2 regions of the Bacillus sp. N6 genome follow, and region 1 is predicted to be linked to the other one. Evidence: a T-box and tRNA genes for the amino acid it is inferred to sense, from the RefSeq annotation. Region 1 holds a T-box; the other holds one or more tRNA genes.
The links. The T-box of region 1 lies ahead of lysS (lysine--tRNA ligase). A T-box ahead of a tRNA ligase gene usually reads a tRNA of that ligase, here a tRNA-Lys.
Positions count from the first base shown of each region.

Region 2: it has a tRNA-Lys gene. The T-box ahead of lysS (lysine--tRNA ligase) is inferred to sense a tRNA for this amino acid. The anticodon was not compared.

Region 1 covers NZ_CM127843.1:2,538,148-2,553,644, reverse strand. The annotation lists gene ACUXVC_RS13055 (sensor histidine kinase) at 156-1,139, opposite strand; gene ACUXVC_RS13050 (response regulator transcription factor) at 1,136-1,843, opposite strand; gene ACUXVC_RS13045 (acetamidase/formamidase family protein) at 1,970-2,884, opposite strand; gene ACUXVC_RS13040 (cell wall hydrolase) at 3,035-3,463, shown strand; gene lysS (lysine--tRNA ligase) at 3,523-5,076, opposite strand; T-box leader at 5,158-5,414, opposite strand; gene ACUXVC_RS13030 (DUF2197 domain-containing protein) at 5,484-5,654, opposite strand; gene ACUXVC_RS13025 (SMP-30/gluconolactonase/LRE family protein) at 5,796-6,698, shown strand; gene ACUXVC_RS13020 (class I SAM-dependent methyltransferase) at 6,695-7,396, shown strand; gene ACUXVC_RS13015 (type 1 glutamine amidotransferase family protein) at 7,522-8,154, opposite strand; gene ACUXVC_RS13010 (class I SAM-dependent methyltransferase) at 8,419-9,048, opposite strand; gene ACUXVC_RS13005 (DUF421 domain-containing protein) at 9,307-9,804, opposite strand; gene ACUXVC_RS13000 (NAD-dependent epimerase/dehydratase family protein) at 9,860-10,717, opposite strand; gene ACUXVC_RS12995 (zinc-dependent alcohol dehydrogenase) at 10,799-11,725, opposite strand; gene ACUXVC_RS12990 (hypothetical protein) at 11,886-12,086, opposite strand; gene ACUXVC_RS12985 (cysteine dioxygenase) at 12,377-12,820, shown strand; gene ACUXVC_RS12980 (4-hydroxyphenylacetate 3-hydroxylase family protein) at 12,839-14,272, shown strand; gene ACUXVC_RS12975 (carboxypeptidase regulatory-like domain-containing protein) at 14,381-14,737, opposite strand; gene ACUXVC_RS12970 (aminotransferase-like domain-containing protein) at 14,758-15,497, opposite strand, start outside.
Region 2 covers NZ_CM127843.1:4,753,642-4,769,138, forward strand. The annotation lists gene ACUXVC_RS24515 (TetR/AcrR family transcriptional regulator) at 1-423, opposite strand, end outside; gene ACUXVC_RS24520 (MFS transporter) at 747-1,970, shown strand; tRNA gene ACUXVC_RS24525 (tRNA-Glu) at 2,117-2,188, opposite strand; tRNA gene ACUXVC_RS24530 (tRNA-Ser) at 2,195-2,285, opposite strand; tRNA gene ACUXVC_RS24535 (tRNA-Asn) at 2,293-2,367, opposite strand; tRNA gene ACUXVC_RS24540 (tRNA-Ile) at 2,375-2,451, opposite strand; tRNA gene ACUXVC_RS24545 (tRNA-Gly) at 2,462-2,532, opposite strand; tRNA gene ACUXVC_RS24550 (tRNA-Lys) at 2,546-2,621, opposite strand; tRNA gene ACUXVC_RS24555 (tRNA-Thr) at 2,632-2,707, opposite strand; tRNA gene ACUXVC_RS24560 (tRNA-Phe) at 2,722-2,797, opposite strand; tRNA gene ACUXVC_RS24565 (tRNA-Asp) at 2,807-2,882, opposite strand; tRNA gene ACUXVC_RS24570 (tRNA-Met) at 2,886-2,962, opposite strand; tRNA gene ACUXVC_RS24575 (tRNA-Ser) at 2,991-3,083, opposite strand; tRNA gene ACUXVC_RS24580 (tRNA-Ile) at 3,101-3,177, opposite strand; tRNA gene ACUXVC_RS24585 (tRNA-Met) at 3,182-3,258, opposite strand; tRNA gene ACUXVC_RS24590 (tRNA-Ala) at 3,279-3,351, opposite strand; tRNA gene ACUXVC_RS24595 (tRNA-Pro) at 3,367-3,440, opposite strand; tRNA gene ACUXVC_RS24600 (tRNA-Arg) at 3,451-3,524, opposite strand; tRNA gene ACUXVC_RS24605 (tRNA-Leu) at 3,528-3,616, opposite strand; tRNA gene ACUXVC_RS24610 (tRNA-Gly) at 3,633-3,707, opposite strand; tRNA gene ACUXVC_RS24615 (tRNA-Leu) at 3,737-3,817, opposite strand; tRNA gene ACUXVC_RS24620 (tRNA-Lys) at 3,832-3,907, opposite strand; tRNA gene ACUXVC_RS24625 (tRNA-Thr) at 3,921-3,996, opposite strand; tRNA gene ACUXVC_RS24630 (tRNA-Val) at 4,001-4,076, opposite strand; rRNA gene rrf (5S ribosomal RNA) at 4,081-4,196, opposite strand; rRNA gene ACUXVC_RS24640 (23S ribosomal RNA) at 4,298-7,219, opposite strand; rRNA gene ACUXVC_RS24645 (16S ribosomal RNA) at 7,366-8,917, opposite strand; gene ACUXVC_RS24650 (MgtC/SapB family protein) at 9,323-10,003, shown strand; gene ACUXVC_RS24655 (potassium channel family protein) at 10,096-11,091, shown strand; gene ACUXVC_RS24660 (YugN-like family protein) at 11,078-11,491, opposite strand; gene ACUXVC_RS24665 (glucose-6-phosphate isomerase) at 11,599-12,951, opposite strand; gene ACUXVC_RS24670 (DUF378 domain-containing protein) at 13,226-13,459, shown strand; gene yugI (S1 domain-containing post-transcriptional regulator GSP13) at 13,569-13,913, opposite strand; gene ACUXVC_RS24680 (aminotransferase) at 14,167-15,357, opposite strand; gene ACUXVC_RS24685 (Lrp/AsnC family transcriptional regulator) at 15,354-15,497, opposite strand, start outside.

The sequences.
Region 1 (15,497 bases):
TTTATCAATTTATTATTAAATCCTTCTAATTTAACACCCGTATTTATTAACGTGTCATTATACATACTAAGATGACCTTTTACTATTTCATATAATTGCTATAAAATAAGGCTAAAAAAACTTATCTCCAAAGTTCTTTAGCCTAGATCAATTATCTACACATTAAAAAATTTAATTCGTACAACGGTACCTTTACCAACTTCTGAATGAATCTCTACACTATGCCCTAATTGTTTTGTAATTTCATATACAAGATATAGCCCCATTCCTGTTGATTCTTTAAAATCTCTACCGTTTTCTCCTGTAAAGAAAGGTTTGAATACTCTTGGTAAATCTTGCTTCGGTATACCTACGCCATTATCAGCAATTTCAAGTATAACGGTATTATCTTCCTTACAAGCTTTCACTTTAATCTTTTCTCTACTACCTGATGAATACTTAATCGCATTCGATAGTATTTGTCCGATTAAAAATTGTAACCATTTCACATCACTTTCTACAGTAATGTCCTTATCAATTTCAAGCTCTGGATATACAAAATTCCGGATAAAGAATCGTTTATGTTCATGTACCGAATCATTCACTATTTTATGTAGTTGTACCCTTTCTACATAAAAGTCTTGTGTAAACGCTTCTAAACGTGCGACATACAGAGCCATTTCTAATCCCTTTTTTAATCGATCAGTTTCCTCATTTATACTTTCAAAACGTGAATCTACTTCATCCTGTGTAATTAATTCTATTACAGATAAAGGTGTTTTCATTTGATGAATCCACTGATTCATAAAGGTTAAATGGTCATTATTTTTTCTCTCTTGCATTTGCAGCTGATTTTGATAATGTCTATATTGCACCTCAAGTAGTTCTTGAAGAGCAGCCGATACAGCTGCAAAATCAGATTTTTGAACAGATTCATCTAAAGATTGCATCGGGTTTGCTAAGCGCTCATAAAAAGAACGATGTGTAAAATAACGAAACATTAAATAACTTCCCATAAAGAAAACACCTAGAAACATTGCATATAACGCCGTTGTAATATGATTATGCCCATCAAACCAATATACGAGAAATATAGCTAGTAGTTGAATTATGGTAAAGCAAATAAGTGGTATATGATCACGTATAAACAACCTTATCATTTTTCTATACCAGTATCCCAAGTAATATGCAATCTATATCCAACACTACGAATCGTTTCAATCGCACCTTCTATATGTAACGTTTGTAACTTTTTACGCACACGTGTTGTATTTACACTTAATGTATTATCATCAACATAAGATTCACTATCCCATAATTTATTAAGTAACACTTCTCTACTCACAACACGCGGATAATTTTTCATTAATGTCTCTAATAAAATAGCTTCGTTTCTCGTTATATCAATCTCGTCATTTCTAAGTTTCAATACAAGTCTTTCAGGATATAAACAAAGACCTTGTTGCTCAATCATTCGCTCTTCTAGTTTCGGTGCATAATCTCCATATGCACGTCTTAAATGACTACGAATTTTCGCCACTACAACTTCATAATGAAAAGGCTTCGGAATAAAATCATCGCCACCGTTTTCTAACGCCATAACTTGATCCATCGTGCCTTCACGGGCCGAAATGAATAGTATCGGACATGTTGAAACTCCGCGAATTTGACGACACCAAAAGTACCCATCAAAACTCGGTAAATTAATATCTAATAAAACTAACTCTGGTTGTTCTTCTAAAAAAATGTTTAATACATTTTGAAAGTCCGATACAATAACTCCTTGATAACCATATTTCGCAACATGTGTCGATAATAGTTCTGCAATTTTCATATCGTCTTCTACAATCATAATTTTGACCATTATTGAACTCCTTTTTAATCCACAATCTCAAATATACTTATATAAAATAAATACTACCTCTTTTCACAAAATCCGTAAATTAAAAAAAGATGCTTTTATACAAAAGCATCCTTTTTCGTCCCTTATCTATTTAATATGAAATTTACTAAAAGTAAATCCTAGTTTCTCCACATAATCCATTCCTAGTTCCATACGCGCTGTTTTCAGCGGATCCACAACTTGGCAAACTTTTAAATTACCTGCTGCCGATAATAAAAGCGTTGCATCAGCTTTAGACATTGTTAATTCTTCATGTAAAAATGTCACCATATTACGTACAGCACGATTTGCTGCATCATCTAACAATTTCTCTGAAGCAATCGTCATCATTTTTTCTTTTTGAATAGCCATTGGTAATGGCCATTGTTTTCCTTTTATAATTTGAACTGTTACAGTTACCTCACCAGCAACCTCTACACCACTAACACCAATTTCACCATCACCCATTGCTGCGTGTAAATCACCTAATGCTAATAGTGCTCCTGGGACATTAACTGGTAGTAGTAATGTTGTTCCTTCTTTAATTTCTTTACAGTCCATATTCCCGCCGTGATCATGCGGTGTGCCACATGAAATGCTCTTTTCTTTCGGTGCAGTACCAATTACCCCAATCATTGGATTAATCAGGATTTGTAGTTCACTTGAAAACAAAACATATTCATTATGTATTGGGACAATTTTCACTGTATTTTCATTTAACTCATCACCCATTACACCAAGGTTTGCACCTGTAGTTAAAACGCCCTGCTCTGCAATTTCAATTTTTTCAATCGTTACGACTAATATATCGCCAGGTTCTGCTCCTTTAACATATACAGGTCCAGTCGCTGGATTAATTCGGTTCCAATCTAATTCTTGTAACACAACATCTTCAGAATCGATTTGATTTTCAAAGCAATCATATGTTTCAAATACAAGACTGCTCCCAATTTCTACTTCCATACACGGCTTATTTTCTGGTGACATTGAGTAAATGATATGGTCTTTATGAATTCGATACATAATACCTCTCCCTTTTATATTTATCTACTATTACTAATTAGCTTTTTTTATACAAGCTCCTCTTAAAATTAAATGTTATTTTTATGTAAAAAAGCACGCAGATTGTTTTATAACATACACTCTTTACTATAACAGAAAGGTGGTATCACTATGCCCCTTATTCCATACAACGAAAGTGATGTTGATTTACTAGCTCGATTAATTCGTGCTGAAGCTGAAGGCGAAGGTCGCCAAGGTGAGGAGTTAGTTGGATGCGTTGTAGTAAACCGTGTATTTTGTGATTGCTTAGATTTTAAACAACTCCGCACCGTACGAGACGCTGTATATCAAAGCCCCGGCGGATTTGAAGCAGTACAATATGGATATTTTTATCAACGCGCTCGTGAATCAGAAAAAGAAATCGCACGAAAAGTTTTACAAGGTCAATGGCGCTGGCCTGCACGATGGGCTCTTTGGTATTTCCGTCCAGTTGGAGCTTGTCCGCCTGAATGGTATAATCAGCCATTTGTAGGACAGTTTAAAAGCCATTGTTTTTATGAACCAAGTGGTGATGAATGTCCGAAAATGTATTCACGATAGTAAAATTTGCAACGCAAGTACTTAGAAATTTTGGTACTTGCGTTGCTTTTAACTGTGTTTTAGAAATCTAATAGTGTGATGAAATTTTCTATGCCTACTACATGTATTAATAATAGTATACGAGGACCATTTGATTGATTCATAATGAGCTTATATATAATAGTGAATAATTGTTTTTGATTTTCTTTCATTATTTTTTTATTTTCATGATGACAAATCGCATATAATTGCTCCATTAAGTTAGAGTAATCTTTATTAGAACGAAGTATTTTACAAACTTCTACTAGCCATTCTTTCTGCCTTTCATCTAATGTGTAGTAAAACTCTGCATTTTTCTCCTCATTTACCGCGATTAATTTTTCAGATTGAAAGTTTCTTATCCAATACTCTGCGCGATTACTTATCGCTCTCATTTCATCTAATGCATAGCTCCTATCTATTTTCTTTAATATCCCCTGTAAAATAGTTGAATCAAAATTTAATAATGGTAACGTTCCTGCTACTTGATTAAATTTCGGATATTCTTTAATCTCACTATCAACTCTAGAGATTTTAATTGCATCAAATAAATCTTCATTTTTGAGCGTTTTATTTTCATAACTATCTTTCAATCGCTCATACTCTGTATAATTACGAATCACATCTTCATCCAACCCAATATGAAAAGCAGCACCTGGTTTGTATTTTGCAAACATAAAGAGAATTACTTCTGGTATATACACTTTCAATAAATTGCTTGGTGTAATACTATTCCCTGAAGAACTAGACATTTTTTCATGATTCCCTTTAATACCAATAAAATCGTAAGCAACGTAATGAGGCGCTTCTCGATTGAATATTTTCCTTGCAATTTCTTTTGATACATTATAACTACCCGTTTCTGATGAATGATCTCTACCGCCCGGTTCAAAAATAACATCCTCTATCATCCATCTCATCGGCCAATCGATTTTCCAGTTTAGTTTCATTTTATTTGTATTTAATACGGATAACTCTTTTTCATTTCCGCATTCACATTCATACCGGACTGTTTTTAATACTTCATCAAAATGTGTAATAGTTGTTGTATCTTTTCCGCATCTCTCACAATATAATGTAGCTGGATAAAAGCTCTCTCGCTCTTCTTCACTACACTCTCTAGTTTTAAAACCCATTAAAATATCATATATTTCTTTTCGTTTATACAAGGCCTCTAATATATTTTCGTTATACCTTCCGCTTCTATATTCATCATGTTGATAAATAAATTCTACTTCAATTCCAAATGCTTGAAGCGATTTTTCAAACTCTTTTTCAAAATGCTCCGCATACGAGTTATGACATCCATACGGATCTGGAATATCACAGTATGGCATACCAATATACTTTGCAAAAGATGGATCAATATTTTTTGGAACTTTTCTAAACCTATCATAATCATCCCACGAAAATATAAAACGAGTCTTTTTCCCTAAATCTTGAAGTGCTCTTACTACGAAATAAGTCGTTACGATTTCACGAAAGTTCCCAATATGAACAGAACCTGACGGACTAATTCCAGATGCACAAACAAACATTTCTTTATTTGGATGTTTCCTAATTAATTCATGTGCTACTTCATACGCCCAATGCATATATTACTCACCTCAATTATTTTTTGTTTCTCATTTCCAGTTTTATGCAACAAAAAAACTCCCACCCCCAAGATTATTCATCTTGAGGACGAGAGTTGTTAGCTTCGCGGTACCACCTCAGTTTGTTAATATGTCACCATATTAACCTCTTCAGGTACGGCAAAATATGCTTATACCCTATCTCTATAACGGGAGAACCCGTCGCACCATCCCTAAATAAATTAGTTCCTTGCGCAGCTCCAAGTCTTTTTTCATTAAGATGTATACCGCTCTTTCTCAGCTACCAGAGCTCTCTGTACGTATTCTTTCTTAACTACTCTTCTCTTCTATGCCTTAAATATTAGTTTTTTAATATGATAATTTATAACACTTTTATTGTCAAACTTTTCCGAATCGAAATCGTAAAATTATCTAAAAAAATTCTTTATCGCTTCTAATTGAATTTTGTGGCTACACTCATCACAACAATATGCCCCTTTTGGTTTCTCTTTAAATCGCTTATATTTTTCACTACCTTCGTAAACACGAAATATATTCTTACAAGAAAAGCAAACAATCTCATAAAACATCATATGCATTTTCCTCTCCGTGTTTATAAACCTTTTAATCACTTGAGAAGATTAGTTTTCTAGAGCACAAATCATAATATCCTCTGACTAAAAGGTTTACCTCTATTCTTATCGAATTATATTAATATCTTATAACGCGAGGTGAACATCTTGTTCAGTAATATAGACTTAGTTTTAAATGTTAAAGCAAGTTTAGCTGAAGGACCATGTTGGAATGAAAAAAAGCAACTTTTATATTGGGTTGATATTATGGAGAAAAAATTATGCATATATAATCCTACTACCAATACGAACCGAGTAATCGCTCTCAATCAACAAATCGGCTGTGTTGTTCCATATTTAGAGGATGTACTACTCTTAGCTATGGAAAACGGCTTTTATTCTATTAATGTAAATACAGAAAAACTGACACATATTTTTGACCCCGAACCTCATTTAATAGAAAATCGTTTCAATGATGGAAAATGTGATCCAGCTGGTCGTTTCTGGGCAGGTACTACAGATACATACGGTATGAATGCTGCAGGTTCCTTATATTGTTTACATAATAATTTGAGTGTAGAGAAAAAAGTTTCACACGTAAATACTTCAAACGGAATCGCTTGGTCACCTGATCATACATACTTTTACTTTATAGATACACCTACTAAAAAAGTGGTTCGCTATCAATATAATATACGTACTGGAGACATTCATAATCCAAGTGATGTAATCATTTTCTCTGAAAATGATGGTCTACCTGATGGTATGACAATTGACGAAGAAGGTTGTTTATGGATTGCACATTGGGGAGGTTCAAAAATAACTAGATGGAATCCCTCTACTGGAGAACAAATATTAAGTATTCCAATTCCTGCGTTATATGTAACATCATGTACATTTGGTGGGCCTAACTTAACTGATTTATATGTTACAACAGCCAGAACAAGAATGACGGATGACGAATTAAAAGAGTATCCACATGCTGGTGGTATTTTTCGAATTCAAACAAATATAAAAGGTTGTCCTACATATGAATTTTGCAATAAAAATATTGGAGTTGAAACAATGTGAACCGTATCGATTACATAAGACAAGAAGAAAAGAAATATCACGACCTTTGCTATGAACAATATAAACTGTTTGAAGCTGGCTCTTGGCTTTTCAAACCAGTTAAAACGGTTATGGACTTGATGAACCACTTTGACGGACAAAACAACTTGCAAGTACTTGACCTTGGCTCTGGCGTCGGTAGAAATAGCATTCCAATTGCACAAAAGATTAAAAATGCTAGCGGAACTGTTACATGTGTTGATTTACTTAATTCCGCTTTAACAAAGCTACAAATTTATAGCAAAGAACATGACGTATTCGAGGTTATAAAAACAGAACAAGCAGCAATTGAAAACTATCATATTAGACCTAATACTTATGACTATATCGTTGCAGTATCAAGTTTAGAGCATGTTAAATCAGAAGAAGATTTAAAAAACGTGCTCCAATCTATAAAAAGAGGTACAAAAAACGGTGGTATTAATTGTTTAATTATTAACTCTAACATACAAGAAATTGATTTAAAAACGAATGAAGAATTAGAGGCTTTAATTGAAATTAATCTCCTAACTGAAGAAATGATACGCCTATTAAAAAGTATTTATAAAGGATGGAAAGAAGTAAAAGTTGAAATAAAAGAATTAGCTTATAATATAGTTCGTAATGAAAGACACATTCGATTAAAAACAAATGCCATTACATTTGTCATTCAGAAATAATACTATAAAAAGTAAGGATATTTCCTCATATATTCATAGGAATACCCTTACCTTTTATTTTCATAAAATTATTTTGTTATTAGTTTTCGCATCATTTAAAATATAATTTTCATTCGACATACTACTCAGCTATTAATTGAATTCATTAACTGGAAGAAATATTCTGCTTCATGAGTCTCATTCAATTTATACCATGAATGAAGTGTATCCGGCGCAAATACATCTAATTTTTTCAGTACTTCCATGGCAAATTCTAGAGGCGCTACACCCGATGCAGTAATAAGGTTTCTACTAGACGCTACAGGTCCCACTTCATAAAATTTTTCTCCTTTATAAGTAGGACAAACCATTTTCATATACTCTAAACTATTACTTGTGTGATTTATAGAATCCAAGTAACCGTAATTTGCAAGACCTATAGTTGCACCGCAAATTGCTGCTACAATTGTACCAAGTTTTAAAGCTTCATCAACTGTTTTCAAAATAGGTTTATGTATTTCTTCACTCCAAGTATTCCCTCCAGGTAAAATTAATAGATCGTTACTCTCAAGGATACATTCATCTAGGGAAATATCCGGCTTTATATTCAAGCCCCCCATTGAAATAATCGTTTCTTTATTTATTCCAACTGTTACTACTTTAAAAGGCGCTACATCTTTTTTGAAATATCTCCCTGTATTAAGTTCAGCAATTAAATGTCCGTATTCCCAATCAGACATCGTGTCAAATACATATAGATAGGCTTTTCTTGTTTGCATTCAATAACACTCCATTCATATGCTACACTCTTAATTAAAACGAGTGTTCTTTTCAGTTTAACATTTTATGCAATATTTATGGTGTAAAATTCCAAATAAAAGAGCACTTGTTTCCGCAAGTGCTCTTTTCGGGGATTTTGAGATACCCTATTAACGAAAGTTAAGCTTACTTAAAGTTAAGAGGTATTTATACTATATGCTTGTCCTTTTTATTTGTGCATGATCAATATATAAACATCTTTAGAAATATTTAAAAACTTTTATTTATAGTTCCTTCTGGCATTTTATCATTAAGAAATTGATTGAAGGTTTATTTTCCATGTGCTTATTTGGTTCATCAATTTCGGAAACTTGTACTAGTCCATATTTATTAAAATCTCGTTTTATAGATTCAGAATTATAGAAGAACATTTTTACTCCTTCCATTATTTCGAAATAGTCTTTATCCAACTGTTTTCCCTTGCCAAACATTGGAGCTTTTTGAGAAACAGTTGTGAAAACCATATATCCACCTGGTTTTAGCTGATTATAACAATCTTTAATAAATTGCTCTCTCTCCTGCTTATTCAACAAATGCAAAAGTGCATGACTATATATACCATCATATGATTTGTTATCAAAAGGCATCTCATTTACCGAACCGTGATAAATGCTAATATCTTCTAGTCCATGTTGCTTTGCTAAATCAATGGCTGTTTTTGAAATTTCAATACCTGTTACATTTATACCATTATCGATAAAAAACTTTGCATTTCTTCCATATCCAATACCCGGAACTAATATATCCTTAACATTCTTTTCAAGAAAAAAATCTTTTGTCAAAATTGCAGATTCTGTAGGTTCAAATCCCCACATCGTTTGTTTTTCAATAAAACTTGATTCCCAAAATTCCATTATGTATCTATCTCCTTATTTTCAATCCATTTTCAGTATCAAATTAAAAGCATTTTTGTATTTGCTATACAGTTTTTTCTTCTATTCATACCACTTACCTTAGTCATCGTAGCTCCATTGAATATAGCATAATAATAAGCCTATATCTAATATAAAGATTGGTTAAAAATCTACCCTATTTTATTAATCCTTACGTTTATAGAAAATAAAAAAACAGCCAATATTTTTATGGTAGTATTGGCTGTTTCTCATGAGAAATTATCTTTTTATATTGTACCGATCTAATACTTTTTCTAACATTTCTAAAGTTATTGGTTGTGCTTCTTTTATTAATTGATAACCAATACGACCATTCGGTTCAGCTGTAACTTTTTGTAAAATCTTCAAATCATGAATTCCTTTTTCTCTTAATTGCATATAAAGTTGTTGTTCCGACATTTTTGCCTGCATCAAATTCTCTTTTACAATCTCTCCGTTTTCAACAATTATAATGCTACTTCCATTTAAAAATTTTTCCACCTTCCTTAATTTCAATTCAAAGAAATGAATGATAAGTAATATGCTTGCAAATATGATAGCTGCAAATATAGATGGGACTACTTTTCTACTTAATACAGGTTCTACAATAATACGGCCAATTGATACAACTATAATGATTTCAGCTCTTGTCATTTGGCTGACAGATGTACTACCTGTCATTTTCAAAACAATTATTCCAGTAAAAGTTAATATAATACTTTCCCAAATTATATTCATAATAACCCAATCCTTTAATGGTGTATTTTACTATCATTCCCATTAAAGGTGTGTTTTACTTACCTATTAAGTTGTTAAATCCTTCAGACCATGATGGAAATAAAGGTATCCAACCATACTCTTTACGTGCCTTATTATTGGAAGCTCCTCTTTCCCAACTATTTTTCCCATCTTGAACTTTAGGCTTAGGTGCCCCTATCGCTGCTGCATATATTGGTAACCATTCTTTACTAGTTGCTGGATAATTATCTACAATATTTACGATTCCTGAAGGCCAATTAAGGGCTAGCATAGTAGCTCTTGCAGCATCTTCAACATGTATAAACGAGCTTATCCCGTCTGATGCGATAATTTCATTATTACGAACTTGATTTGCTATTAATCCGTTTTCCGCATACCAGGTTCCTGGTCCGTATAATGTGCCGTAACGAAGTATAACCGATTCAGGTAACTCAATAACAGCTTTTTCTAATTTCAATATGCCATTAACAGTGACTTGCCGAGGCATAGAAGCAGTAATATGTAGTGAGTTTTTTTCAGTCGCAAATGTATCCCCTGGTTCATACGCCCATGAAATACTTTGAGCGATTATTTTCTGTACCCCTACATTTTTAGCGGCATCGACAAGGTTACGAGTGCCTTTTGTTCTAATTTTTGCATTATCCTCAAAATCCCATGAAGATAATGACGTTAATTGATGAATAACTACATCGGGATTTGTTTCTTCTAATACAGAAAATACAGCCTTTCTATTAAATACATCAGCTATTACTGGTATAGCACCAACCTTTTTCATTGCTTCTACTTGCGAAGTATTACGGATCATCGCAAAAACTATATGCCCATTTTTTATTAACATTGGCAATAAAGAACGTCCTATTACACCAGTTGCACCTGCTACAAATATTTTCATATATGTTCCTCCTCATTTAGTAATCATAAATGTGACGAAACATTTGTGAGGTATGTGACAAATATTTGCTCATTTTTTTCGTTATTCATATGAAACATATACTTTTAATGGTTTAATTATCCCTAAACTCAATTCATCAAAGCATTCTATGAGTGAAGTATAATGTATTTCATGTTGAAAGATCTCTTCTATAAATGGTGTTTTTCCTATTTCTTTAAAAAACCAATCTGCATGTTTTTGATAATGGTATCCGTCACTTGATCCAATGATTTGCAATTCTTTCTGATAAAAGTTAGCAATTAATGTTAGTTCTTCAATATTACCATCAGACAGTATACATATTTCACCATTAGTTTTAATAGTTTTTTGCAAAGTATGGAACCCACTATTTGTAGCAGAACATTCAAAACCATAATTATATGTTTCTATTATTTTCTCTTCTGAATCATATATGTTTTTCGCACCAAAATTCTTTGCAAAATCTCTTCTATTTTTATTAGGCTCAACAACATCCACGTGCTCAACGCCTACATAGTATTTTAAGAAATAACAAGCGAGTAAACCAATAACTCCCATTCCAGTTATAAGTACTTTTTCATCCTGTCGCGGGTTTAGTTTCAATACTCCTTTAGCGGCATCACACGAAAGAATAGATAATAAAGCAACTTTAGGTTGTATAGAACTAGGCACTCGAATTACTTTATAACCCTTAACTATCCCTATCGTTTCATGTCCATAAAAAGAAACTACTTTATCGCCTACGTTTACATGTGTTACTTTATTACCAACTTGAATCACTTCACCATAACTTTCATATCCAGTTTTTCTTGGATAAAAAGGATTCGTATCTGTAACATCGGATCCATTATACTGTGGTAACTCGGCCCCAATGCTTATCGCTCCTGCGATTGTTTTAACGATAATTTCATCGTCCTGTATGTCCTTAATTTCATTTGTTTCCCACTCAAGTTGTTTAGGCCCTTTTACAATTAACTTATATTGTTCCATTTATATCCTCTCTTTTTATAAAGATGTTATAAGTAATATTGTTATCCATCTAGATTTCGACTAAATTTATTTACCTAATAGATGATAAATTACCCTTGCCCACGTTTATACCTTTAATGCTCCTGTACCTTTCTGTTCAGCGTCTAATACTTTAAGATTACTATTCTGATAACATTTTAAGAAAAGTCGTTGCCGCCCAAATGAAATACGCAAGTTGCGTCACGATATACATCGTAATTTCAAAACCTGTAAGCTTTCTTTCCCTTTTTATTTTCTTTAAGTATCTATAAAAACAAAATGAACATAAGATCAGTAAAACAATAGACATTTGATATAGATTATCCACTAAAAGAACTGCCATTTATTTCATCACCTTTCCAATAAAGTGAAACTTTAATCAGTGGGGGTTTTGTTCATCCTTCACTGATTATCAGCCCTCACCAGTCGGGATTTAACGGGATAAAAAATATATAGTTCAAGCATATCATTTTAACGGAACAAATTACCACAATTTTCAAATTGAATAAACTTCCTAAGTAAAAGAAGTCACTTTTTGGAAATGTTTCAATACAATATTATGTAATTCAATACTCACTATATAATATTAGATTAGGTTTTCTTTTACTGTACATGCTTAGGAGGAAGTTTTACATGCAATTGATTCATAACATACAAAAAACGTTTAATAACCTATGTAACTACGATACGGTCAATTTAATACACGCTATTCAATCATTAAATATTTCACTTCATAAAATATCTCCTTTTATTACTTCACCAGTTAATCTGGAATATGGAAGGAACGTTATCTATCAGTCTGAATTTGTAGAGATTTTAGTATTAAATTTCCCCAGCAAAGCAAAGACTTTTGTGCACGATCACGGAATATCTGTAGGATGTATACTAATAGTCAATGGTACGCTACAAAATATAACGTACGAAAATAATAGCGAGCGGATTGAAGAGTTTACAGAGGGAAATATTTTTACAGTAAAAAAAGATACTGTGCATAAAATGTATAACGCTACAGATTCAACAGCAATAACATTTCATGTATATTCCCCACCATTAAAAGATGTACAAATATATGAGTAGTCTTTAAAAGGAGGAAATATGCAAAATTTAAAGGATCACTATATAAAGAGCTTACAAGATGGTCGAAATGTTTGGCTCTATGGACAAAAAATAGATGTAACTACAGATAAACATTTTGCAGGAACATTAAGTACCATTTCTAATTTATTTACATTGTTTGATGACCCCATACGAAGAGATTCTATTGGATATGTGAGCCCAAACACGAAAGAATTTGTTCATACAGCATTTTTAGTTCCGAATTCCTATAATGAATTATTAATGAGAAGAACTGCATTTGAAACGTGGAGTTATGCTACAGACGGTGTAATGAGTAGATTATCTGATTATGCAAGATCGAGACTTACTGGCTGGTACGTATCAAGATATTTTTATAAAAAATTCGATGCACAGTTTCCAGATAAAATTACATCTTATTATGAAAAAGCGAGAGATAATCACTTGTTCTTAAGTGTAGTTCAACGTGACCCACAAATAAATCGTTCTACAGAATCAATATTGAATGCAAAAAATTTAGGGTTACTAAGAGTTACTAAGGAAACTTCTGATGGGATTTATTTAAATGGTGCAAAAATGATAGGTACTGCTTCTCCTTATTCAAATGATTTATTAATCTATCCATTAGCAAAACTGACTGATACTCAAAAAGATTTAGCTCACTTTCTCATTGTGGCAGCCAATTCCCCTGGATTACATATGGTTTGTAGAGAACCATTTGCGAATACAAACTCTAGTACAGTTGATTCCCCTCTTAGTTCACAGTACGATGAAATGGATGCACTATTAATCTTTGATAATGTATTTGTACCATGGGAACGAGTCTTACTATATAACAACCCTGAAGCGTTATGGGCAATAAAGTCAGATGTAGCTTCTAGTAGTTTAGCTTATCACCAAGCAATGGTACGATTAGTAGTAAAGCTAGAATTTATAACTGCAATTGCTTGTGAAATTGCTGAAGCGATCGGTGCTACTACTTATTTGCATGTTCAAGAGAAGCTTGGGGAATTAATTATGCAAATCGAAACAATTCGCGCACTTTTAATTGCTGCTGAAGTTGAAGGTACTACAAATGATACGAAAACTTATTTGCCGAATTTTAAATATATCGAAACTGCAAGGGGTCTTGGTTCCAAATATTATGCCCGTGCAATAGAAATTTTACAATTAATTGGAGCAGGTGGGTTCATTCAACTTCCTTCGAGCTCGAATGACTTCAAGAGTCCTATAGCTGATTTATTGAAAAAGTACTTTAAAGGAACGAATATAGATGCCGAACAACGCACAAAATTATTTAAGTTAGCCTGGGATATCATCGGAAGCCCCTTAGGATCTAGACACGAATTGTATGAAAGATTTTATGCTGGAGATCCAATACGAAATACAGCTATGCAATATGTAAATTATGATAAAAATCACTTTAAAAAGATGATAAGTAAATATTTACATTGATGAAAAAGAGCACTCTTTGAAGAGTGCTCTTAAAAAATATATAATTATCCAATTACATATATAATTGCTCCGGCCACAACTGCTACTTTTCTCCGTAATGTTTTCATCTTATTCACTTTTATTTTTATAATTCAGCTTTATTACTTCTGGTATATACTTCCTATCATATTTTCTCGTATAGATTTCTCCATCAGGAGTAACGTATTGTAAAACAATCTCACCACAAACCCCATCTAGTATTTCAAATTCACCTTGTGCATTTGAAATACTGTGTTCCTTACTTTCAATTGAACCTTCATATATTTTCACATTAAATATAGGTTCGTTATTTTGATCTACGATAATACCTCTTGAATACTTAGCAACTGCTATGCATTGATCCTCTTTTTTATAATATTTAGTCACAACTATTACTCCAATTATTATAGCGCTACATACAAACAAGAGAATGATTTTGCGCCTCACAACGAACCTCCTAATTCAAATTATTCTTTTCTAAACTGAAAATTAAACTGTCTTAATTGCTTGATTTCCTCAATTACTTTACGAATACCTTCTTCAATCTTATCTTCTTTTACATTCGAAACATTTAACTTTAACAGTTTTTCTTTAGGAAAATTCCTCATATAATTCTTATCAATAGTATCGACACTTATTTGAATGTCACCTAATTTTTGTATAAGTGTGTCTGTAACTGTGTTTTTCTGCATTTCTAAACAAGTGTGTATTCCAAATGTGTTTTGTCTATTATATGTAAATAATGATGGATTTTCATTTTGCACTTTTTCTAATGTTTTTGCTAGTTTTATCGATCTATTGTAGTAGGAAGAATTAATTTTACTTTTATGACGTTCAAACATCCCGCTCTTTATATAAATTTCTAAAGCCGCTTGAGAAATCATCGGACTATCAATATCTAGTATCTTTTTGTATGTATAGAAAGCATTTGCAATGGATGGTGGGATGACCGCAACTCCAACCCGTAAACCAGGAAAAATAATCTTAGAATAACTTTTCAAATATATGACATGACTACAATTATCCAAGCTATATAACGGATCTGCTTTTGAATCAGTTTCTAAATCTGCTAAATAATCATCTTCCACTATAAATACATTGTATTTCTTAGCCAGTAATACGATTTTTTCTTTCTCATCTTTAGAATAAGAAGTTCCAAGCGGATGATGATATCTCGGTATCGTATAAAAGAATTTTATTTTTCCAG
Region 2 (15,497 bases), 2.2 Mb from region 1:
CATTAATTGCTGAAGCATCTCCGCCATCGTCGTTAAACATTGCGAATGCGATGATTGATAATAACTATTTCCTAATACTGCTGGTGCATCACGAAGTACAATTCGCTGAATTTCTGGATTAAGTGCCATCGTTAAATACGCACGACAACGTCCAACAAACCCTTCCCATTTTCCTTCCGCTTCATCTGATACTTTCCCTAATTTATTATCCATTTCGATATCAATTTCTTTTACAACTGCTTCTAACAATCCTTTTTTATCACCAAAATGATGATAAATTGCACCACGTGTTAAACCGACAGATGCTGTAAAATCATCCATAGACGTATTTACATATCCAACTGTACCAAAGGCCTCTCTTGCTGCACTCAGCAATTTAGCACGTGTTTCAGTAATCATTTCTGCTCTCGTTTTTTTAATCATCTTTTCCTCCTACTTCTATTCATTCTCTTTATTCAAAATGAATTGCACTATAGTATCGTTCTCTATATAAAAGAATAACTCCTTTAAACATCGGCTCTCTATCCAGAGATAAAACATTTCAATTGACATACGCACCGTATGTTAATATGATATTGACATACGGTGCGTATGTCAATTATTTCTAGCTTACAAGATAATATAACTTCTTACCTATATCCTACATTGACTCACTGTCCCTTTTTATAGAAGGTATTAATGAAACAGAGGAGGATTTAAAAGAATGAAGAATGTATATGCAAACGTCAAATACTTTGGTGATTATTATGTTTAATTCCTACCGTGAGATTTTCAGTGCTCCTGGTACAAAAGGATTCTCTTTAGCAGGGTTTATAGCTCGGATGCCCATATCAATGATGGGCATTGGTATTGTTACAATGTTATCTCAGTTACGTGGTGACTATTGGCTTGCTGGAGCTGTTGCAGCCACCTTTACATTATCATCTGCTTTACTAGCTCCTCATATTTCTCGGATGGCCGATCAATTAGGGCAATCTCGCATACTTCTTCCGACTACAGGTATCAGTGTTTTCTTTACGATCCTCTTACTTCTATGTACGAAATATGAAGCTCCTTATTGGACGCTATTTCTATCCGCCTTATGTGCAGGTTGTATGCCAAATATGTCAGCTATGGTACGTGCACGTTGGACTAAACTATACCGTGGATCCCATAAATTGCATACAGCATTTTCCTTTGAATCGGTCGTCGACGAAATTTGCTTCATAATTGGTCCTGTATTATCTGTCAGTTTAAGTGTTATGTTCTTCCCAGAAGCAGGGCCACTTTTATCATCTGTTTTTCTTACAATTGGGGTATGCCTATTCATCCTACAAAAAAGCACAGAACCACCTGTACACCCTGGCGACATTACAAACAAAGGAACAGTATTTAAAATTGGTTCTTTGCGAGTACTAGTATTCACACTCATTGCTATAGGTACTATCTTTGGCACAATAGATGTCGTTAGTGTAGCTTTTGCTGAACATCAAGGAAACGCAGTAACTGCTAGCTTTGTACTTTCTGTCTATGCAATCGGTTCATGCCTGGCAGGCCTTATTTTCGGTACTCTTAAACTCAATGCTCCACCCTATAATCAATTTTTAATAGCAGTCACACTTTCCATGATAACAATGCTGCCACTATTTTTCGTAAATACTATTGCTTGGCTAATAGTTATTGTCTTCTTTGCAGGACTATCTGTCGCTCCTACTATGATTATTACTATGGGGCTTGTGGAAAGAATCGTACCTGAATCAAAAATAACAGAAGGAATGACTTGGGCAATTACAGGACTTGGAATTGGAGTCTCCCTAGGATCAGCGATAGCTGGTTTAGTTATTGATAATTTTGGAGCTCGAGCAGGATTTAGTGTGGCTATTATAGCAGGAGGCCTTGCCTTCACTATTGCACTTTTAGGATACAAAACTCTTCACTTCGCATATAATCATGCTGTTATTAAACAAGATGGACATTCAATAGAGAGTTAAAACATGTTCAAAAAATAGGATTATCTCTTCTTATGCATGAGAAAAGGTAATCCTATTTTAAACTTATTATTTATAATCTGTCATAGCTTCTTCTATATCTATACACAACAAAAAAGAGATAGCAGTTTATGCTATCTCTTTTAGTATGACCCGTACGGGATTCGAACCCGTGTTACCGCCGTGAAAGGGCGGTGTCTTAACCACTTGACCAACGGGCCAATTACTGGCAGAGAAGAAGGGATTCGAACCCTCGCACCGCGTTCGCGATCTACTCCCTTAGCAGGGGAGCCCCTTGAGCCACTTGGGTACTTCTCTATAAATATGGCTCCGCAGGTAGGACTCGAACCTACGACCGATCGGTTAACAGCCGATAGCTCTACCACTGAGCTACTGCGGAACAATTATGGTGGGCCTAAATGGACTCGAACCATCGACCTCACGCTTATCAGGCGTGCGCTCTAACCAGCTGAGCTATAGGCCCATAATTGAAAAGCGGGTGAAGAGAATCGAACTCTCGACCAGAGCTTGGAAGGCTCTTGTTTTACCACTAAACTACACCCGCATTAAATTGAAAATGGTGAGCCATGAAGGATTCGAACCTTCGACCCTCTGATTAAAAGTCAGATGCTCTACCAACTGAGCTAATGGCTCATTTTGAAAGTGGTGCCGGCTAGAGGACTTGAACCCCCAACCTACTGATTACAAGTCAGTTGCTCTACCAATTGAGCTAAGCCGGCTTGCGACTTCAAAATGGTGGCTCGGGACGGAATCGAACCGCCGACACGAGGATTTTCAGTCCTCTGCTCTACCGACTGAGCTACCGAGCCTTATTAAAATGGCGGTCCCGACCGGGGTCGAACCGGCGATCTCCTGCGTGACAGGCAGGCATGTTAACCACTACACCACGGGACCATTTGGTTGCGGGGACAGGATTTGAACCTGCGACCTTCGGGTTATGAGCCCGACGAGCTACCGTACTGCTCCACCCCGCGATGATATAATATGTAATTTAAGAAAAAATGGAGGAGGTAGAGGGATTCGAACCCCCGCGCGACTCTCGCCGCCTGTCGGTTTTCAAGACCGATCCCTTCAGCCGAACTTGGGTATACCTCCGAGATATAAACCTTTAGTGGTGGACCTTGTAGGACTCGAACCTACGACCGGACGGTTATGAGCCGTCTGCTCTAACCAGCTGAGCTAAAGGTCCTTTATGGTAGCGGCGGAGGGGATCGAACCCCCGACCTCACGGGTATGAACCGTACGCTCTAGCCAGCTGAGCTACACCGCCATAAATGATATTAAAATAAGTGGAGCCTAGCGGGATCGAACCGCTGACCTCCTGCGTGCAAGGCAGGCGCTCTCCCAGCTGAGCTAAGGCCCCATGTTTTTGGGAATATCGGGAAGACAGGATTTGAACCTGCGACCCCCTGGTCCCAAACCAGGTGCTCTACCAAGCTGAGCCACTTCCCGTTAATAAAAGCGCGCCCGAGAGGAGTCGAACCCCTAACCTCTTGATCCGTAGTCAAACGCTCTATCCAATTGAGCTACGGGCGCATATGGTGCCGAGGGCGGGGGTCGAACCCGCACGGTGGTCACCCACCGCAGGATTTTAAGTCCTGTGCGTCTGCCTGTTCCGCCACCCCGGCATGTCATATTGAAAATTGGAGCGGAAGACGGGATTCGAACCCGCGACCCCAACCTTGGCAAGGTTGTATTCTACCACTGAACTACTTCCGCAAGACATGTTTGAGATATTTTATTAAAAGTGCGGGTGAAGGGAGTCGAACCCCCACGCCAAAGGCGCTAGATCCTAAGTCTAGTGCGTCTGCCAATTCCGCCACACCCGCATATTTCATTAAAATGGTGAGCCATGAAGGATTCGAACCTTCGACCCTCTGATTAAAAGTCAGATGCTCTACCAACTGAGCTAATGGCTCTCAAAATTAAAACTGGTGCCGACTAGAGGACTTGAACCCCCAACCTACTGATTACAAGTCAGTTGCTCTACCAATTGAGCTAAGTCGGCTAAATGGTGGAGGATGACGGGATCGAACCGCCGACCCCCTGCTTGTAAGGCAGGTGCTCTCCCAGCTGAGCTAATCCTCCGTTTGCCTGGCAACGTCCTACTCTCACAGGGACAAGGTCCCAACTACCATCGGCGCTAGAGAGCTTAACTTCCGTGTTCGGTATGGGAACGGGTGTGACCTCTCTGCCATCATTACCAGACTGTATTCATTTAAGACAAGAATTATTGTAACTCATTTAACTTCTAAAGTCAACAAGTTTTTTATATTCTTTCAAAACTAGATAACATTGCTTCATATTATATGGTTAAGTCCTCGATCTATTAGTATTCGTCAGCTCCACATGTCACCATGCTTCCACCTCGAACCTATCAACCTGATCATCTTTCAGGGATCTTACTAGCTTACGCTATGGGAAATCTCATCTTGAGGGGGGCTTCATGCTTAGATGCTTTCAGCACTTATCCCTTCCGCACATAGCTACCCAGCTATGCCCTTGGCAGAACAACTGGTACACCAGCGGTGCGTCCATCCCGGTCCTCTCGTACTAAGGACAGCTCCTCTCAAATTTCCTACGCCCACGACGGATAGGGACCGAACTGTCTCACGACGTTCTGAACCCAGCTCGCGTACCGCTTTAATGGGCGAACAGCCCAACCCTTGGGACCGACTACAGCCCCAGGATGCGATGAGCCGACATCGAGGTGCCAAACCTCCCCGTCGATGTGGACTCTTGGGGGAGATAAGCCTGTTATCCCCGGGGTAGCTTTTATCCGTTGAGCGATGGCCCTTCCATGCGGAACCACCGGATCACTAAGCCCGACTTTCGTCCCTGCTCGACTTGTAGGTCTCGCAGTCAAGCTCCCTTATGCCTTTGCACTCTACGAATGATTTCCAACCATTCTGAGGGAACCTTTGGGCGCCTCCGTTACACTTTAGGAGGCGACCGCCCCAGTCAAACTGCCCACCTGACACTGTCTCCCGGGTCGATAAGACCCGTAGGTTAGAATTTCAATACAGTCAGGGCGGTATCCCACCAGCGCCTCCACCGAAGCTAGCGCTCCGGTTTCAATGGCTCCCGCCTATCCTGTACAAACTGTACCAAAATTCAATATCAGGCTACAGTAAAGCTCCACGGGGTCTTTCCGTCCTGTCGCGGGTAACCTGCATCTTCACAGGTACTATAATTTCACCGAGTCTCTGGTTGAGACAGTGCCCAAATCGTTACACCTTTCGTGCGGGTCGGAACTTACCCGACAAGGAATTTCGCTACCTTAGGACCGTTATAGTTACGGCCGCCGTTTACTGGGGCTTCAGTTCAGAGCTTCGCTTACGCTAACCCCTCTCCTTAACCTTCCAGCACCGGGCAGGTGTCACCCCCTATACTTCGCCTTACGGCTTCGCAGAGAGCTGTGTTTTTGCTAAACAGTCGCTTGGGCCTATTCACTGCGGCTTTCCGTTAAGAAAGCACCCCTTCTCCCGAAGTTACGGGGTCATTTTGCCGAGTTCCTTAACCAGAGTTCTCTCGCACACCTTAGGATTCTCTCCTCGCCTACCTGTGTCGGTTTGCGGTACAGGCACCTTTTATCTCGCTAGAAGCTTTTCTTGGCAGCGGGGAATCAAAGACTTCGCTCCATAAGGAGCTTCCCCATCACAGCTCAGCCTTCACGATAAGCGGATTTGCCTACTTATCAGCCTAACTGCTTGGACGTGCACAACCAATCGCACGCTTCTTCTATCCTTCTGCGTCCCTCCATTGCTCAAACGATAAAGAGGTGGTACAGGAATATCAACCTGTTGTCCATCGCCTACGCCTGTCGGCCTCGGCTTAGGTCCTGACTAACCCTGAGCGGACGAGCCTTCCTCAGGAAACCTTAGGCATTCGGTGGACGGGATTCTCACCCGTCTTTCGCTACTCATACCGGCATTCTCACTTCTAAGCGCTCCACCAGTCCTTCCGGTCTGACTTCACTGCACTTAGAACGCTCCCCTACCACTGATACCATTGGTATCAATTCGCAGCTTCGGTGGTGTATTTAGCCCCGGTACATTTTCGGCGCAGAGTCACTCGACTAGTGAGCTATTACGCACTCTTTAAATGGTGGCTGCTTCTAAGCCAACATCCTAGTTGTCTAAGCAACTCCACATCCTTTTCCACTTAATACACACTTTGGGACCTTAGCTGGCGATCTGGGCTGTTTCCCTCTTGACTACGGATCTTATCACTCGCAGTCTGACTCCTAAGGATAAGTCATTGGCATTCGGAGTTTGACTGAATTCGGTAATCCGATGAGGACCCCTAGTTCAATCAGTGCTCTACCTCCAAGACTCTTACACTTAAGGCTAGCCCTAAAGCTATTTCGGGGAGAACCAGCTATCTCCAGGTTCGATTGGAATTTCTCCGCTACCCACACCTCATCCCCGCACTTTTCAACGTGCGTGGGTTCGGGCCTCCATTCAGTGTTACCTGAACTTCACCCTGGACATGGGTAGATCACCTGGTTTCGGGTCTACGACCACGTACTAAACGCCCTATTCAGACTCGCTTTCGCTGCGGCTCCGCCTCTTCAGCTTAACCTTGCACGGGATCGTAACTCGCCGGTTCATTCTACAAAAGGCACGCCATCACCCATTAACGGGCTCTGACTATTTGTAGGCACACGGTTTCAGGATCTCTTTCACTCCCCTTCCGGGGTGCTTTTCACCTTTCCCTCACGGTACTGGTTCACTATCGATCACTAGGGAGTATTTAGCCTTGGGAGATGGTCCTCCCAGATTCCGACGGAATTTCACGTGTTCCGCCGTACTCAGGATACATTCAAGAGAGAACGAAGTTTCGACTACGGGGTTGTTACCCTCTACGACGGACCTTTCCAGGTCGCTTCGTCTACCTCGTTCCTTTGTAACTCCGTATAGAATGTCCTACAACCCCAAGAGGCAAGCCTCTTGGTTTGGGCTATGTTCCGTTTCGCTCGCCGCTACTCAGGAAATCGCATTTGCTTTCTCTTCCTCCAGGTACTTAGATGTTTCAGTTCCCTGGGTCTGTCTTCCATACCCTATGTATTCAGGTAAGGATACCATACCATTACGTATAGTGGGTTTCCCCATTCGGAAATCTTCGGATCAAAGCTTACTTACAGCTCCCCGAAGCATATCGGCGTTAGTCCCGTCCTTCATCGACTCCTAGTGTCAAGGCATCCACCGTGCGCCCTTTCTAACTTAACCAAACTAAAAATTAAAAAATATGAGCTACACTGTTATCTAGTTTTCAAAGAACATACATTTATATATGAGAGATAGTTCTCTCAAAACTGAACAAAACGAAACACGGAAACTTATATTGATGAACAGCGTTCATCAATTCTCCATAGAAAGGAGGTGATCCAGCCGCACCTTCCGATACGGCTACCTTGTTACGACTTCACCCCAATCATCTGTCCCACCTTAGGCGGCTGGCTCCATAAAGGTTACCCCACCGACTTCGGGTGTTACAAACTCTCGTGGTGTGACGGGCGGTGTGTACAAGGCCCGGGAACGTATTCACCGCGGCATGCTGATCCGCGATTACTAGCGATTCCAGCTTCATGTAGGCGAGTTGCAGCCTACAATCCGAACTGAGAACGGTTTTATGAGATTAGCTCCACCTCGCGGTCTTGCAGCTCTTTGTACCGTCCATTGTAGCACGTGTGTAGCCCAGGTCATAAGGGGCATGATGATTTGACGTCATCCCCACCTTCCTCCGGTTTGTCACCGGCAGTCACCTTAGAGTGCCCAACTTAATGATGGCAACTAAGATCAAGGGTTGCGCTCGTTGCGGGACTTAACCCAACATCTCACGACACGAGCTGACGACAACCATGCACCACCTGTCACTCTGCTCCCGAAGGAGAAGCCCTATCTCTAGGGTTTTCAGAGGATGTCAAGACCTGGTAAGGTTCTTCGCGTTGCTTCGAATTAAACCACATGCTCCACCGCTTGTGCGGGCCCCCGTCAATTCCTTTGAGTTTCAGCCTTGCGGCCGTACTCCCCAGGCGGAGTGCTTAATGCGTTAACTTCAGCACTAAAGGGCGGAAACCCTCTAACACTTAGCACTCATCGTTTACGGCGTGGACTACCAGGGTATCTAATCCTGTTTGCTCCCCACGCTTTCGCGCCTCAGTGTCAGTTACAGACCAGAAAGTCGCCTTCGCCACTGGTGTTCCTCCATATCTCTACGCATTTCACCGCTACACATGGAATTCCACTTTCCTCTTCTGCACTCAAGTCTCCCAGTTTCCAATGACCCTCCACGGTTGAGCCGTGGGCTTTCACATCAGACTTAAGAAACCACCTGCGCGCGCTTTACGCCCAATAATTCCGGATAACGCTTGCCACCTACGTATTACCGCGGCTGCTGGCACGTAGTTAGCCGTGGCTTTCTGGTTAGGTACCGTCAAGGTGCCAGCTTATTCAACTAGCACTTGTTCTTCCCTAACAACAGAGTTTTACGACCCGAAAGCCTTCATCACTCACGCGGCGTTGCTCCGTCAGACTTTCGTCCATTGCGGAAGATTCCCTACTGCTGCCTCCCGTAGGAGTCTGGGCCGTGTCTCAGTCCCAGTGTGGCCGATCACCCTCTCAGGTCGGCTACGCATCGTTGCCTTGGTGAGCCGTTACCTCACCAACTAGCTAATGCGACGCGGGTCCATCCATAAGTGACAGCCGAAGCCGCCTTTCAATTTCGAACCATGCAGTTCAAAATGTTATCCGGTATTAGCCCCGGTTTCCCGGAGTTATCCCAGTCTTATGGGCAGGTTACCCACGTGTTACTCACCCGTCCGCCGCTAACTTCTCGAGAGCAAGCTCTCAATCCATTCGCTCGACTTGCATGTATTAGGCACGCCGCCAGCGTTCATCCTGAGCCAGGATCAAACTCTCCAATAAAGTTAGTTTGTCTAGCATCTAAAAATAAAAATTGACGTTTCACGTTGTTTGTTTCGTTCAGTTTTCAAAGAACTACTTGGTCGCTCATTTGCGACTTCCTTATGTTAACATCTTCGTTTTTCGATGTCAACTAAGTTTTTCAATTTCTTTTTTGTCGTTTTCTGCGTTTCTGCATCAGCGACGGTTATTAATATATCATGGTGAAAAATGAAATGCAACACCTTTTATAAACTTTTTTTAAAACTGCCCACATTTCTTTTTTAATATCATATACTTAAACGAAATATCTCTTTCATGTATGAGTAATTCCTACATATATTTTATATAAAGTTACTCTATCAAAAAACGTTTCTTTCTATACTAAGCGTTTTATTCATATACCATATCATACAAGGAGGAATATATATGGACTATACCGATTTATTAATCAAACTAGGTCTCTCGGCGATTTTAGGGTTTGCCATTGGTTTAGAACGCGAATTAAAACGGAAACCACTTGGTTTAAAAACGTGTTTAGTTATTTCTATTATTAGTTGCCTCCTAACGATTGTTTCTATTAAAGCAGCTTATAACTTACCACATACCGATCATATGAATATGGATCCACTTCGACTTGCCGCTCAAATTGTATCAGGAATTGGTTTTTTAGGTGCTGGCGTAATTTTAAGAAGAGGCAACGATAGCATTGCAGGGCTCACGACCGCCGCTATGATCTGGGGTGCTTCTGGTATTGGTATTGCCGTTGGAGCTGGTTTCTATATCGAGGCGATTTTCGGAATGTGTTTCCTTATGATTAGTGTCGAACTTATACCACTCGCGATGAAATATGTAGGCCCTAGGTCATTTCGTCAACGTGATATCGCTGTGAAACTTGTTGTACGAAATATGGACAATATCCCAATCGTAATTGAAGAAATAAAGGAAATGGATATAAAAGTTAAGAATATGAAGCTTAAAACATTAGAAAACGGTTCTCACTATTTACATCTTAAACTGTCCATTGATCAAAAAAGACCTACTGCTGATGTTTACTATGCTCTTCAACATCTTGAAAGTGTCCAACAAACTGAAGTGGAAAGTATGTAGCATAAAACAAACTCTCTTTAATTAGAGAGTTTTTCTTTTTTCTATAATGGTAACAATGAATGTAGTCCTGCAAAACAAGGAGGAATTTACTATTGAAATCCCGTCCGAATTTAGTAGATACATTTCGTGATTCCATTATTTTTCGTTTAATTTGTTTTATTATTGTATTCACTGCTTTTTCTGGTTTTCTTATACATAGATTAGAACCCTCTCATTTCACTACATGGTTTGACGGAATTTGGTGGTCAATCGTTACCATTTTTACAGTTGGATATGGCGACTTTGCTCCCCATACAACGATAGGAAAACTAATAGGTATAAGTATTATTTTATTAGGAACTGGCTTTTGTTCTTATTATATGGTTCTATTCGCTACTGAGATGATCAGTAAACAATATATGAAAATTAAAGGTGAAGAAGCCGCTACCTCTAACGGTCATATGATTATCGTTGGCTGGAATGAGCGTGCAAAACATGTTGTAAAGCAAATGCATGTATTACAACCAAACCTTGATATCGTTTTAATTGATGAAACACTTTCTTTACTCCCAAAACCATTTCATCATTTAGAATTTATAAAAGGTTGTCCGCACCACGATCAAACTTTATTAAAAGCTAATATTAAAACGGCACACACCATATTAATAACAGCGGATAAAGAAAAGAACGAAAGCTTAGCAGATACACAATCCATTTTAAATATTTTAACTGCAAAAGGACTCAATCCAAACATTCACTGCATCGCAGAACTACTTACTACTGAACAAATTCAAAATGCAACGAGAGCTGGCGCGTCAGAAATTATAGAAGGAAATAAATTAACGAGTTATGTATTTACCGCTTCTCTTTTATTCCCTTCTATTTCAGGTGTACTATTCTCACTTTACGATGAAATCTCTGATAATAAATTACAACTGATGGAGCTTTCTCCGTCCTGCACCGGACAAACCTTTGCAAATTGTAGCTATACCCTTTTAAAACAAAACATTCTCTTACTAGGTATAAAGCGCGACGATCAATATATGATTAACCCAGTCCATACCTTCATTCTTATCGAAAGCGACGTACTCATTGTTATTCACCATTAAGAAAATGTTTTTCTAGTTCCCGCATGAGCACTTTTCCAATATTGATATATTTTCTTTTCACTTCTGCATCTGGATCTTTCGGTTCAGCAAATTGATCCATCCCACTCGTTCCCGCGGTTAAAGTATTCACATTATCATCTAGTTCGTCTTGATATACGTGCGAAAGAATATACGGCGTTTCAAGACGGACTACTACACCAGGTACATCTAGTTCACCATCTACTGCTGTAAACGGCACTCGTAAAAATTGATACCCATCTTCTTCATCGATTTTGTAATCGAAGCATCCTTTATCATAATCCCAATTACCACCAATACTATATCCAAGTGGTTTCATAACCTCTTCTAATTTATATAACGCATATGTACGTCCTTCTAAATTTGATTGAATCGGAATCAAGCCCATCCCTCCAAGACTTTTCCTTTAGCATACCCACTCTAGTTTGAATATACTGATGGACTTTTCGATAAAATAATAAAAAGCGACCGGAATCCGATCGCTTTTTATTATTTTAAACGCTCTTCTAATTCTGCTTTTAATTCTTCAAATCCTGGTTTACCAAGTAAAGCAAACATGTTTTTCTTGTATGCTTCTACGCCAGGTTGGTCAAATGGATTTACGCCTAATAAGTAGCCGCTCATCGCACATGCTTTTTCGAAGAAGTATACAAGGTAACCGAATGTGTACTCATTTAATTCAGGAATATTTACGATTAAATTTGGTACTCCCCCGTCGCTATGTGCAAGTAATGTACCTTCGTATGCTTTTGTGTTTACGAAGTCTACAGTTTCACCAGCAAGGTAGTTTAATCCGTCTAAATCGTTGTCTTCTAATTCGATTGTTAGTTCATGTGTAGATTTACCTACTTTAAGAACTGTTTCAAATAAGTCACGACGACCTTCTTGAACGTATTGACCTAATGAGTGTAAGTCAGTTGAGAAGTTTGCTGAAGATGGGAAAATACCTTTTTGATCTTTTCCTTCACTTTCACCAAATAACTGTTTCCACCACTCAGCGAAGTATTGAAGTGCTGGCTCATAGTTAACAAGCATTTCAATTGTTTTTCCTTTATTGTATAAAGCGTTACGAACTACTGCGTATTGGTAAGCTGGGTTTTCTTCTAGTTCTGATGTTCCGAAGTCATCATGACCAGCAGCTGCACCTTTCATCATCTCTTCAATATTTAAGCCACTTACTGCGATTGGTAATAAACCAACTGGCGTTAATACAGAGAAACGTCCTCCAACATCATCTGGAATAACGAATGTTTCGTAACCTTCGTTATCAGCTAATGTTTTTAATGCACCACGTGCTTTATCTGTAGTTGCATAAATACGTTTGCGAGCTTCTTCTTTTCCATACTTCTCTTCTAATAACTTACGGAAAATACGGAATGCTAGTGCTGGCTCTGTTGTTGTACCTGATTTGGAAATAACGTTAATAGAGAAGTCTTTACCTTCTAATACGTCCATTAAATCTTTCATGTAAGTGGAGCTAATGTTTTGTCCAACAAATAGCACTTGTGGAGTTTTACGTTGTTCTTTAGATAGCGTGTTGTAGAAAGAATGACTTAACATTTCGATTGCTGCGCGTGCTCCTAGGTAAGAACCACCAATACCTACAACAAGTAAAATGTCAGAGTCGTTTTTAATTTTTTCTGCGCATTTTTGAATGCGAGCGAATTCTTCTTTGTCATATTGAAGCGGAAGGTCTACCCACCCAAGGAAATCGTTCCCAGCTCCAGTTTTTTCGTGGATTGCGTGATGTGTTACTTTCACTGCATCACGTAAATAAGTGATTTCATGTTCACCGATGAAGGATAACGCTTTAGAATAGTCGAACGTTACATGTGTACTCATCTTTTTCCCTCCAATTATGGATATGTATTTCTGTATTCACTTTAGCGAAACTGAAGTTGTAAATCAAGCGATTCAACCATTGTAAACGTAACCAATATATATTTTTTAGAAAAAGTTCATTTTTTGCATAAAAATTCGCATTTTTCGGTATAGATGTATATACATCCTCTTTCGAACATTTTTTATGTATAAAAACAACATAACTACCCCATTCTATAAAAGAGTTAATTAACTCATCGCTTGCTCATGCTTCACAATTAAGGGGGGCTTTTTCATGAGTACTTTGCAACGTATCGCATTAGTCTTTACTGTAATTGGCGCTGTGAACTGGGGACTAATCGGATTTTTCCAGTTTGACTTAGTAGCAGCCATTTTCGGCGGACAAAATTCAGCTCTTGCACGTATTATTTACGGCATCGTTGGTATATCTGGGCTTATCAACCTTGGTTTACTGTTTAAACCATCTGAAAATCTTGGTACGCACCCAGAAACAAACGAAATTCGATAATCAGTATGTCCTTTCACCTCCGACATACGAATATGATTGCATGCAATCATATTTGCAAATATATATCATAAGATAAAGTAAAAGAGGAACGCTCATATGCGTTCCTCTTTTACTTTGTTAACTCGGACTCTTCAATCCATTCTGCCAACTTTTCTCGCAGCGTATTAAATCCGTTTTCAGATGGGTTCGGTATAAGAATCCTTCCTTGTTTTCTTTTCGCCGCTTTTAACGATAAACTCATTTTTCTGTGCTCTTCATCAATTGAAAGTACCTTTACTTCTACTGTATCGCCGACTTTTAAAAAGTCATGAATATCCTTTACATATCCATTTGTAATTTCAGATATATGCACAAGTCCTTGTGTTTCTGCATCTAACGCTACAAATGCACCGTAATCTTGAATTCCAGTCACTTTCCCTGTTACAACCACTCCTGTTGTATATTGTTCTGACATATGAAACACTCCCATACGTTTACCATTCTCTCTACAATTATAGAGAGCAAAGCAGATATATTTATTTTAAATATCCGATTGGTTAGTACGCATTCTAGATAATGATATCTAGAATGCGTATACCTTATATTAGTAAATTATACCACTATGACAGAACTCATTCAAAATTCATGAAAAATTTCCCTTAAAGAAGTATAATTCTCCAATATTGGGATAGACTACTAACACATGGCTTTCTAGTATTCCCCCCCTTTTATGGACAAAGCGTATTACGTTTTGTCCTTTTTTTATTTTCTACAAATCGTTCCATTCTCTTCATCGCTTCCATAAGTTGTTCAAGCGACGTCGCATATGAACAACGAATAAATCCTTCACCACTTTCGCCAAATACGCTACCAGGGACAACGGCCACTTTTTCTTCCAACAATAACTGTTCTGCAAATTCCGCTGAAGATAATCCGGTTGAAGATATAGAAGGAAAAACATAAAATGCTCCGCCCGGCACATGACACGTTAAGCCCATTTCATTGAAAGATGTCGTCATGAAGTTACGACGCTTCTTATAGCTATCTCTCATTCGAATTACTTCATCGTTCCCTGCGCGTAACGCCTCAAGTGCTGCAAACTGAGACATCGTCGGTGCACACATCATTGAATACTGATGGATTTTGAGCATTAATTCTGAAAATTGAACAGGAGCTGCAATCATACCGAGGCGCCATCCTGTCATCGCAAATCCTTTTGAAAATCCTGAAATTAAAATCGTATGCTCACGCATATTTTTAATACTCGCGAAACTTGTATATACTTCGTCGTATACAAGTTCTGCATAAATTTCATCAGATAATACGATTAAATTGTACTTCTCAACAATCACTGCTATTTCTTCAAGCTCGGATTTATTTAGCATTGCACCTGTCGGGTTATTTGGTGAACAAAGCAAAATTGCCTTTGTTTTCGCTGTAATAGCTGCTTCAATTTGTTCTGGTTGTACTTTAAACTCGTTTTCTAACGTAGTCGCCACAGGAACCGGAACTCCTCCAGCTAATGTCACAAGTGGTGCATAAGAAACGAAGCTCGGTTCAATAATGAGCACTTCATCATCAGGATTTATAATGGCGCGCATCGCTACATCTAACGCCTGGCTCGCTCCAACTGTAACAATGATTTCATCACTTGGATCATAAGATACTGCAAATTGTTTTTTTAGATACTTTGCTATTTCTTGACGGAGCTCCAATAATCCTGCATTTGCTGTATATGACGTATACCCTTGTTCCAAAGAACGAATACATGCTTGCCTTACATTCCAAGGTGTAACAAAATCCGGCTCTCCTACCCCGAGGGAAATAACACCTTTCATATTTGCTGCTAAATCAAAAAATTTTCGAATACCAGATGGTTTTAAAGATTCTGCTGATCTAGATAGTTCAAATTGCTTCATGGTGTCACCACAATTCGCTTATCATCATCGTCTTTTTCATAAATAACACCCTCATGTTTATACTTCTTCAAAATGAAATGAGTAGTTGTAGAAACAACAGATTCAATTGTTGCTAATTTCTCAGAAACAAACATCGCTAC